One region of the Parasedimentitalea nitratireducens genome, then DNA from elsewhere that is predicted to be linked to it. Evidence: riboswitches for the same ligand, from Rfam matches in the RefSeq annotation. Region 1 holds a riboswitch; the other holds the start of a gene.
The links. Region 1 has a riboswitch for cobalamin ahead of AC2T28_RS13035 (DUF1636 family protein). Riboswitches for the same ligand answer to the same signal wherever they lie in the genome.
Positions count from the first base shown of each region.

Region 2: it holds a riboswitch for cobalamin, as region 1 does, so the genes downstream of both, AC2T28_RS13625 (DUF1636 family protein) here and AC2T28_RS13035 (DUF1636 family protein) in region 1, are expected to answer to the same signal.

Region 1 covers NZ_JBYAXC010000003.1:482,997-486,187, reverse strand. Annotated here, with positions in the region: gene cobN (cobaltochelatase subunit CobN) at 1-357, opposite strand, end outside; gene cobW (cobalamin biosynthesis protein CobW) at 515-1,549, opposite strand; gene AC2T28_RS13035 (DUF1636 family protein) at 1,554-1,928, opposite strand; cobalamin riboswitch at 2,025-2,232, opposite strand; gene cobO (cob(I)yrinic acid a,c-diamide adenosyltransferase) at 2,284-2,919, shown strand; gene glpD (glycerol-3-phosphate dehydrogenase) at 3,097-3,191, opposite strand, start outside.
Region 2 covers NZ_JBYAXC010000004.1:11,030-14,220, reverse strand. Annotated here, with positions in the region: gene AC2T28_RS13635 (ABC transporter substrate-binding protein) at 1-138, opposite strand, end outside; gene AC2T28_RS13630 (ABC transporter ATP-binding protein) at 154-936, opposite strand; gene AC2T28_RS13625 (DUF1636 family protein) at 933-1,340, opposite strand; cobalamin riboswitch at 1,449-1,661, opposite strand; partial or broken gene AC2T28_RS13620 (DUF4389 domain-containing protein) at 1,918-2,136, shown strand; gene AC2T28_RS13615 (class I adenylate-forming enzyme family protein) at 2,249-3,191, opposite strand, start outside.

The DNA of each region.
Region 1 (3,191 bases):
TCGGCCATCGGCGGGGAGGATGGCCAGCGCAATGCCATAGCGGCGGGCCAGATCCTGCAGGGTGGCAAGACCATAGGACCAGTAGCTCTCGCCACCGATCAGACGGACGAGGATGCCTTTGACGCCCTCGAGTGTTTGCTCGGCGTAGACATCGACCGACAGCGGGTGTTTCAGGGCAACCAGATTGGCCAGACGCAGCGAGGGTAAAGAACCATCAGCCCGGTGCCAGCCTGCCGCAAAGGCGCCAAGGTCGCTGTCGGAAAAGGACAGCACCACCAGATCAGCCGGGGTCTGGCCCAGATCCTGTGGGGTCTCACTTTCTTCGAGACCGTGGCTTTCGCGGAAGACGACGTGCATGAGATTAAGTTGTTTCCATTATTAACGAACAGTGACGAGGGCCACAAAGGGGGGTGCCTGACCTTGGAGAGGTGCGTAGTGCCTTCCCGTTTTGCCGCAGGCAAACCTGCGGTTTGACGGGAAGGTCAGGCGCGGCCCGGCGGTGCCGGGCCGGAGTTTAGGCTCCCAGTGCGGCGTGGATGGCGGCGGAGTCGATGTTGTCGTGCTCGGCAATCACCACAAGCTGGGTGCGGCGAGTGTCGCTGCCCCAGGGCTTGTCATATTGCGCGCGTAGGCGTTCGCCTACGGCCTGTACCAGCATCCGCATTGGTTTTCCTTCGACCGCCACATAGCCTTTGACGCGCAGGATATTGCGCTCTTGGGCCAATTTGATGATCGCATCTTGCAATGCCTGCGGATCGGCAACTTCTCCCATTTCGACCACAATGCTCTCAAAATCGTCATGCTCGTGATCGTGGTGGCCATCGTGGTGGCTGGGGCGCGCGTCCAGATCGTCCTCGGCCGCCGCATTGAGGCCCAGCACAACGCGGGGATCAATCACGCCTTCGGTCATCGGCAGGATTGGCAGCTTGCGAGGGCTTTCTTTTTCGATCACGGCGCGGGCGGTCGCAACTCCGTCTGCCCCCGCCAGATCAGCCTTGGACAGCAGGATGATGTCAGCACAGGAAATCTGATCTTCGAAAACCTCTGACAAAGGCGTTTCGTGGTCAAGGCTTTCGTCGGCCTCGCGCTGGGCGGCGACGGCGTCCAGATCAGGGGCGAACTGGCCTTTGGCCACAGCCTCGGCATCGGCGAGGGCAATCACACCGTCAACAGTGATGCGGGAGCGGATCGCGGGCCATTCAAAGGCTTTGAGCAGCGGCTTGGGCAGCGCCAGACCTGAGGTTTCGATTAGGATATGCTCGGGCGGCTGGGGCAGGGCCATCAGCGCCTCGATCGTCGGGATGAAATCATCGGCCACGGTGCAGCAGATGCAGCCGTTGGCCAGCTCGACGATGTTGTTTTCCGGGCAATTTTCATCGGCGCAGGATTTCAGGATGTCACCATCCACACCGGCGGTGCCAAATTCGTTGACCAGTACGCCCAGACGCTTGCCCTGTGGGTTCTGCATCAGGTGGCGGATCAGTGTGGTTTTGCCCGCGCCCAGAAATCCGGTGACGACTGTGACGGGGATCTTGTTGAGATCGCTCATGTAATTACTCCTGAGAAGCGGTGTCGACCGGCGGAATGCGGGCGATGGATTGTTTGCGGAAAACGACGGGGCGCTCGCGCCATGGGACCAGACCGTCCTCGGTTGCGGCATAGGCGGCAGCGCCTGCGATGATGTCGTCGACATGTTCGTTAGGGTCCAGGTCGCCGTAGACATAAGTCCAGCGCTTGTCGCCGCCGCTGAGCACCATGGAACAGCCACGCTTGCAGGCGGACAGGCATTCGACGCCGCGAATGTTCACGCCTTCGGGGACGCCGGTTTCTTTGAGCGCTTCGAGCAGGATGGACCCTGGGCGCGTGGCGTCGGGGTCAACATCTGCGCGGCGGCAGGTTGTACAGACAGTTAGTGTTACATCACCCATAGGGGGCCATCTCCTTGTGGTGACAAAAAGGGTAAGGCCAGAAGGGGGACCCGTAACGTGAGGAACCCTCAACCGGTTGCGAAACACCCCGTTCGCCCGTTGATCATCATGTTGGCAGGTCTCCCGGCTTGCGGAGTCAAAAGGCGTTGGGCCTTTTTGCGGTTCTCTTGCCTTCCCGGCCTAGGCCAGTGGCATCAGAGACCTCTCCGGTCACGGTCGCGGGGGCGGCTGTGCTTGCGCAATTGGGCGCATCACATTCCCTCTTCGCCTGTCAAAAACAGGAACCAACAAAACCCCCTTGCGTCATCCCCCCGGTCCTTGTCAAGTCATAGCTGGAATCAGCAGGAGACTCGCCGTGAGTGACACCCCCAAAAAAGAAGCGCCCGTCGATGATGAGGCCCGCCATGCGGCCAAGATGGCCAAGAAAAAGGCGGCGCGTGATCGGATGATGGCGACCAAGGATGGTGAGAAGGGATTGATCATCATTCACACCGGGCCGGGCAAGGGCAAATCCAGCTCGGGCTTTGGCATGATCATGCGCTGTATCGCCCACAAAATGCCATCGGCCGTGGTGCAGTTCATCAAGGGGGGCTGGCAGACCGGCGAGCGCACCCTGATAGAAGAGAATTTCTCGGATCTGTGTCAGTTTTACGCCATGGGCGAAGGCTTTACCTGGGAGACGCAGGACAAAGCGCGCGATATTGCGGCGGCCAAGGCTGGCTGGGAAAAGGCCAAGGAGATGATCCGGGACGAGCGTAACACCATGGTGTTGTTGGACGAGATCAACATCGCGCTGCGCTATGAATATCTGGATCTGGCCGAGGTGGTGGAGTTTTTGGAGACCGAAAAGCCACCGATGACCCATGTGGTTCTGACTGGGCGTAACGCCAAGGAAGAGCTGATCGAGATTGCCGATCTGGTGACTGAAATGGGGCAGATCAAGCACCCGTTCCGCGCCGGGATCAAGGCGCAGAAGGGTGTTGAGTTTTAGAGCGTAGACGAGTGATCGCCTGCCCGTGGGTGGGCGATCCAACACTGGTTTGGGCAGTTTATCTCTGCAAAATCCGTACGAGATCACATTAAAGCGCATGCCTGAACCAAATCGCCGACCCGCCGGGACGGGCAGGCGATTGCGCGGCGGCCTGCGGCCTTGTTCCGCGCGCTGGGATTATGCGGCTAACTTGGCCAGTTGTTGCGTGATATATCCATCCACCGCAGCACGCTCTTCCTCGCTCAGCCGAAGGCCCAGCTTGGTGCGCCGCC
Region 2 (3,191 bases), on a different contig from region 1:
CAGGTTCACATCGTTGGATATGGCGGCCTTGGGCGGGGTGTCAAATGTGACCTGGCGGTTGCAGCTATCGACTGTGGTTTCTGCACTGCTTGCACTCGCGATCAGGCTCAGCCCTAGGGCCAGAGTTGTGTATTTCATAATGTCCTCAAGATTTTAGTTGGGAAGTTGAAAGGTTAGGTGTGTCTTGCGGCTCAGGGTCAGTTCATCTCGTTGGGCAAATACCGCAAAGGTCTGAGATACTAACTGTTCGGTCAGTGCTTCTTGTGGCGTGCCAAAGCTTTGCTGAGTGCCATTTTTCAGGACCAGGACACGGTCACAGACCTCAGACGCCAGGTTCAGATCATGCAAGGATGTCACGATCGTCAGGTCGAGATCGCGGATCAGTTGCAAAACTTCCAGTTGATGCCGGATATCCAAATGGTTAGTGGGTTCATCCAGCACCAATATCTGAGGATCCTGCGCCAGTGCCCGGGCAACCATGACACGCTGACGTTCGCCGCCAGACAGGGTTGATAGGCTGCGGTCTGCCAAGTCATGCAGTTCCATACGATCAATTGCAGCGTCGACCAGCTCTGCATCGCGTGGGCCGGACGTAGAGAACCCCATACGGTGGGGGATACGTCCCAAGGCAACGATTTCACGCACAGAGAGTGTCAAATCAGTCGGTTGTTCCTGCAAAACAGCAGCCACTTTGCGCGCCAGGGCGCGGGGCGGCATAGTTGATATCGGCTGCTCACCAATCAGGATTCTGCCACTCATCGGCCGATTAAACCCATAGATAAGCCGCAGAAGCGTGGTTTTGCCTGCTCCATTAGGGCCTACAATTCCCAGCACCTCTCCTGCCTCTAGGGCAACGGAGATTTCGTTTAGCAGCAGTGGTGCGCGTTTACGCGGCGCCCATGTGACGGCTTCTAGTGTTAACGATGTTGCGCTCATGAGACTGCCTGGTCCGTCGCTTCGATCGCCATTAAAGCTGCGGGTATCCGCGCCAGAGTCGTCTTGCGCAGTTTTCCGGGTCGGTCTACGGAACTACACCAACCGTCATGTAACACGGCGTATTGACGGGCAAATTCAACGAGATCACCGATATCTTCATCCGGCTCAATGTCGCCAAACAGATAAGACGCTTTGCGTGTGGCGTGATACGCCACGGTACAAGGCCGACTGCATCCTGCCATACAGGCTGTCCCTGCAATCTCAAAATCTTCGGCAATACTATCCCCGGCAGCTTCGATTGCGGCACGCAGCCGGTCAATCAACGCATAGCCGGGACGACAGATCTCTCCAGTATGTTTGCAGGATGTGCAGACGGTAATTCTATGTGTGGTAGTCCGGTGCATATCGCCCTCCGCGAAGTCGCGGGGTACGCACAGGTCAACCTAAATGTAGGGCATTCAAATGCCGTAAAAGCCATCTTGGCCTCCTATCCGGGACACCCCGCCCGGGTTGAGTTAACGTTCAAGATGGCAGGTCTCCTGACTCGCGGCTGTTGGCGTTCCCCACCTTCCCAGACCTTTGGCCCAGTGGCTTACGGAGGACGCACACCGCTTACAGTTGCGGGGGCAGTTACGGATTTGGCGCCTGTTGGCTACACCTCACCATATTCCCTTTTCATCCCGGAATGCGCTGTACGCCCGGGAACCATCGCGGCAAGTTGTGGCATGAAGGTAAGCTGGATGTCAATCGGGATTTCGGTGGTTTCATTCCCCACTCAAAGACAGTTTTTTGGAACCTACCGCTCTGCATGCGGTAACTTCTTAAGCGTACACTTTGGGCGGGGACACTCTACTTTGGGCGGGGACACTCTATTGGTACTGCTGTCTTTCTCATCATCCACTCCGCGGTAGTTACGATGAGCCAGAAACACTCCTTTTTTAAATGTCGCTATCTGGCCCCATAGGTGCTGACGTCAGACAAATCGCGGTAATGATATCTCTCGCCCAAACCATTCTGGGCGCAGTAACCGTGCTACAGTTTGTTGTCATGTTGATCTGTAACAAACAGCCGAATTAGCGGCTTGCTGATTTTGGCACCGACCTTGGGATATGGATGGCAAAAGCGGCACGGTTCCAAACAGCTGCGAGCAACGTCAAGCCTTGGCTCTGGACGGAACTGGATTTAAACAGGAAGGCCTAGGTGGATCCCAAACAATGAACCGTCACACGCGACCCGGCGCCTGCAAGCGCTATGGCGAAGCCGGTCCCTCGAAGGGAACCGGGGACCAATGCTGTGTGCCCTGTCAGGTTTGTCATGTGGTGGTCCCTTCTTGTAGACGAGCACGAAGGTCTACTTTGAGTACTTTGCCGTAATTGTTTTTCGGCAATTGCGGCACATAGATATACTCTTTGGGTCGTTTGAACCGCGCGATCTGGTCAAGGCACAATTGGTCGAGCGCGGAGGAAGCGGCCGTGCCAACCACAAAGGCCACAACCTCTTCGCCCCAATCGGCGTGTGGGCGACCAACCACCGCAACTTCGGCTACATCGGGGTGCGAGAGCAGCACCTCCTCCACCTCGCGGGGATAGATGTTTGACCCACCTGAGATGATCATATCTTTGGAGCGGTCTTGCAGGGTGATATAGCCATCTGCGTCTTTTGATCCCATGTCGCCCGTCCACAACCAACTATCACGGATAGTGTTCAGCGTAGCTTTTGGATTTTGCCAGTAGCCCTTCATCACGGTGGCGCCGCGCACCACAATCTCGCCAGTTTCACCAGGCGGAAGTTCTAGACCGGTTTCATCAAAAATGCGCACCAGAACCGCGCTTTGGGCCGTGCCTACGGAGTTAAGCCGTTCGCGCCACCGAGGATGGGATCGGTCGGCCACATCATGGCGGGTAAGGGCCGTGATGCCCATCGGACATTCGCCTTGACCATAGATCTGCACAAATCGCGCGCCCATTGTTTCGACCGCGTCAAGGATATCGGCCTCATACATCGGGCCACCAGCGTAGCTGATAGTGCGCAACCCTTCACCGATTTGCCCTGTCGCTTTGGCGTGGTCCACCAGGCGGCGCACCATGGTTGGCGCGGCAAACATTGAGATGCGGCCAATGGATTTGCCCAATGACAGGATCTCATCTGGTTCAAACCCACCACTTTCAGGGACCACATGGCGCGCGCCACGGATCACATGCATGAAGTTATAGATCCCTGCGCCATGCGACATAGGCGCGGCATAGAGGATGGCA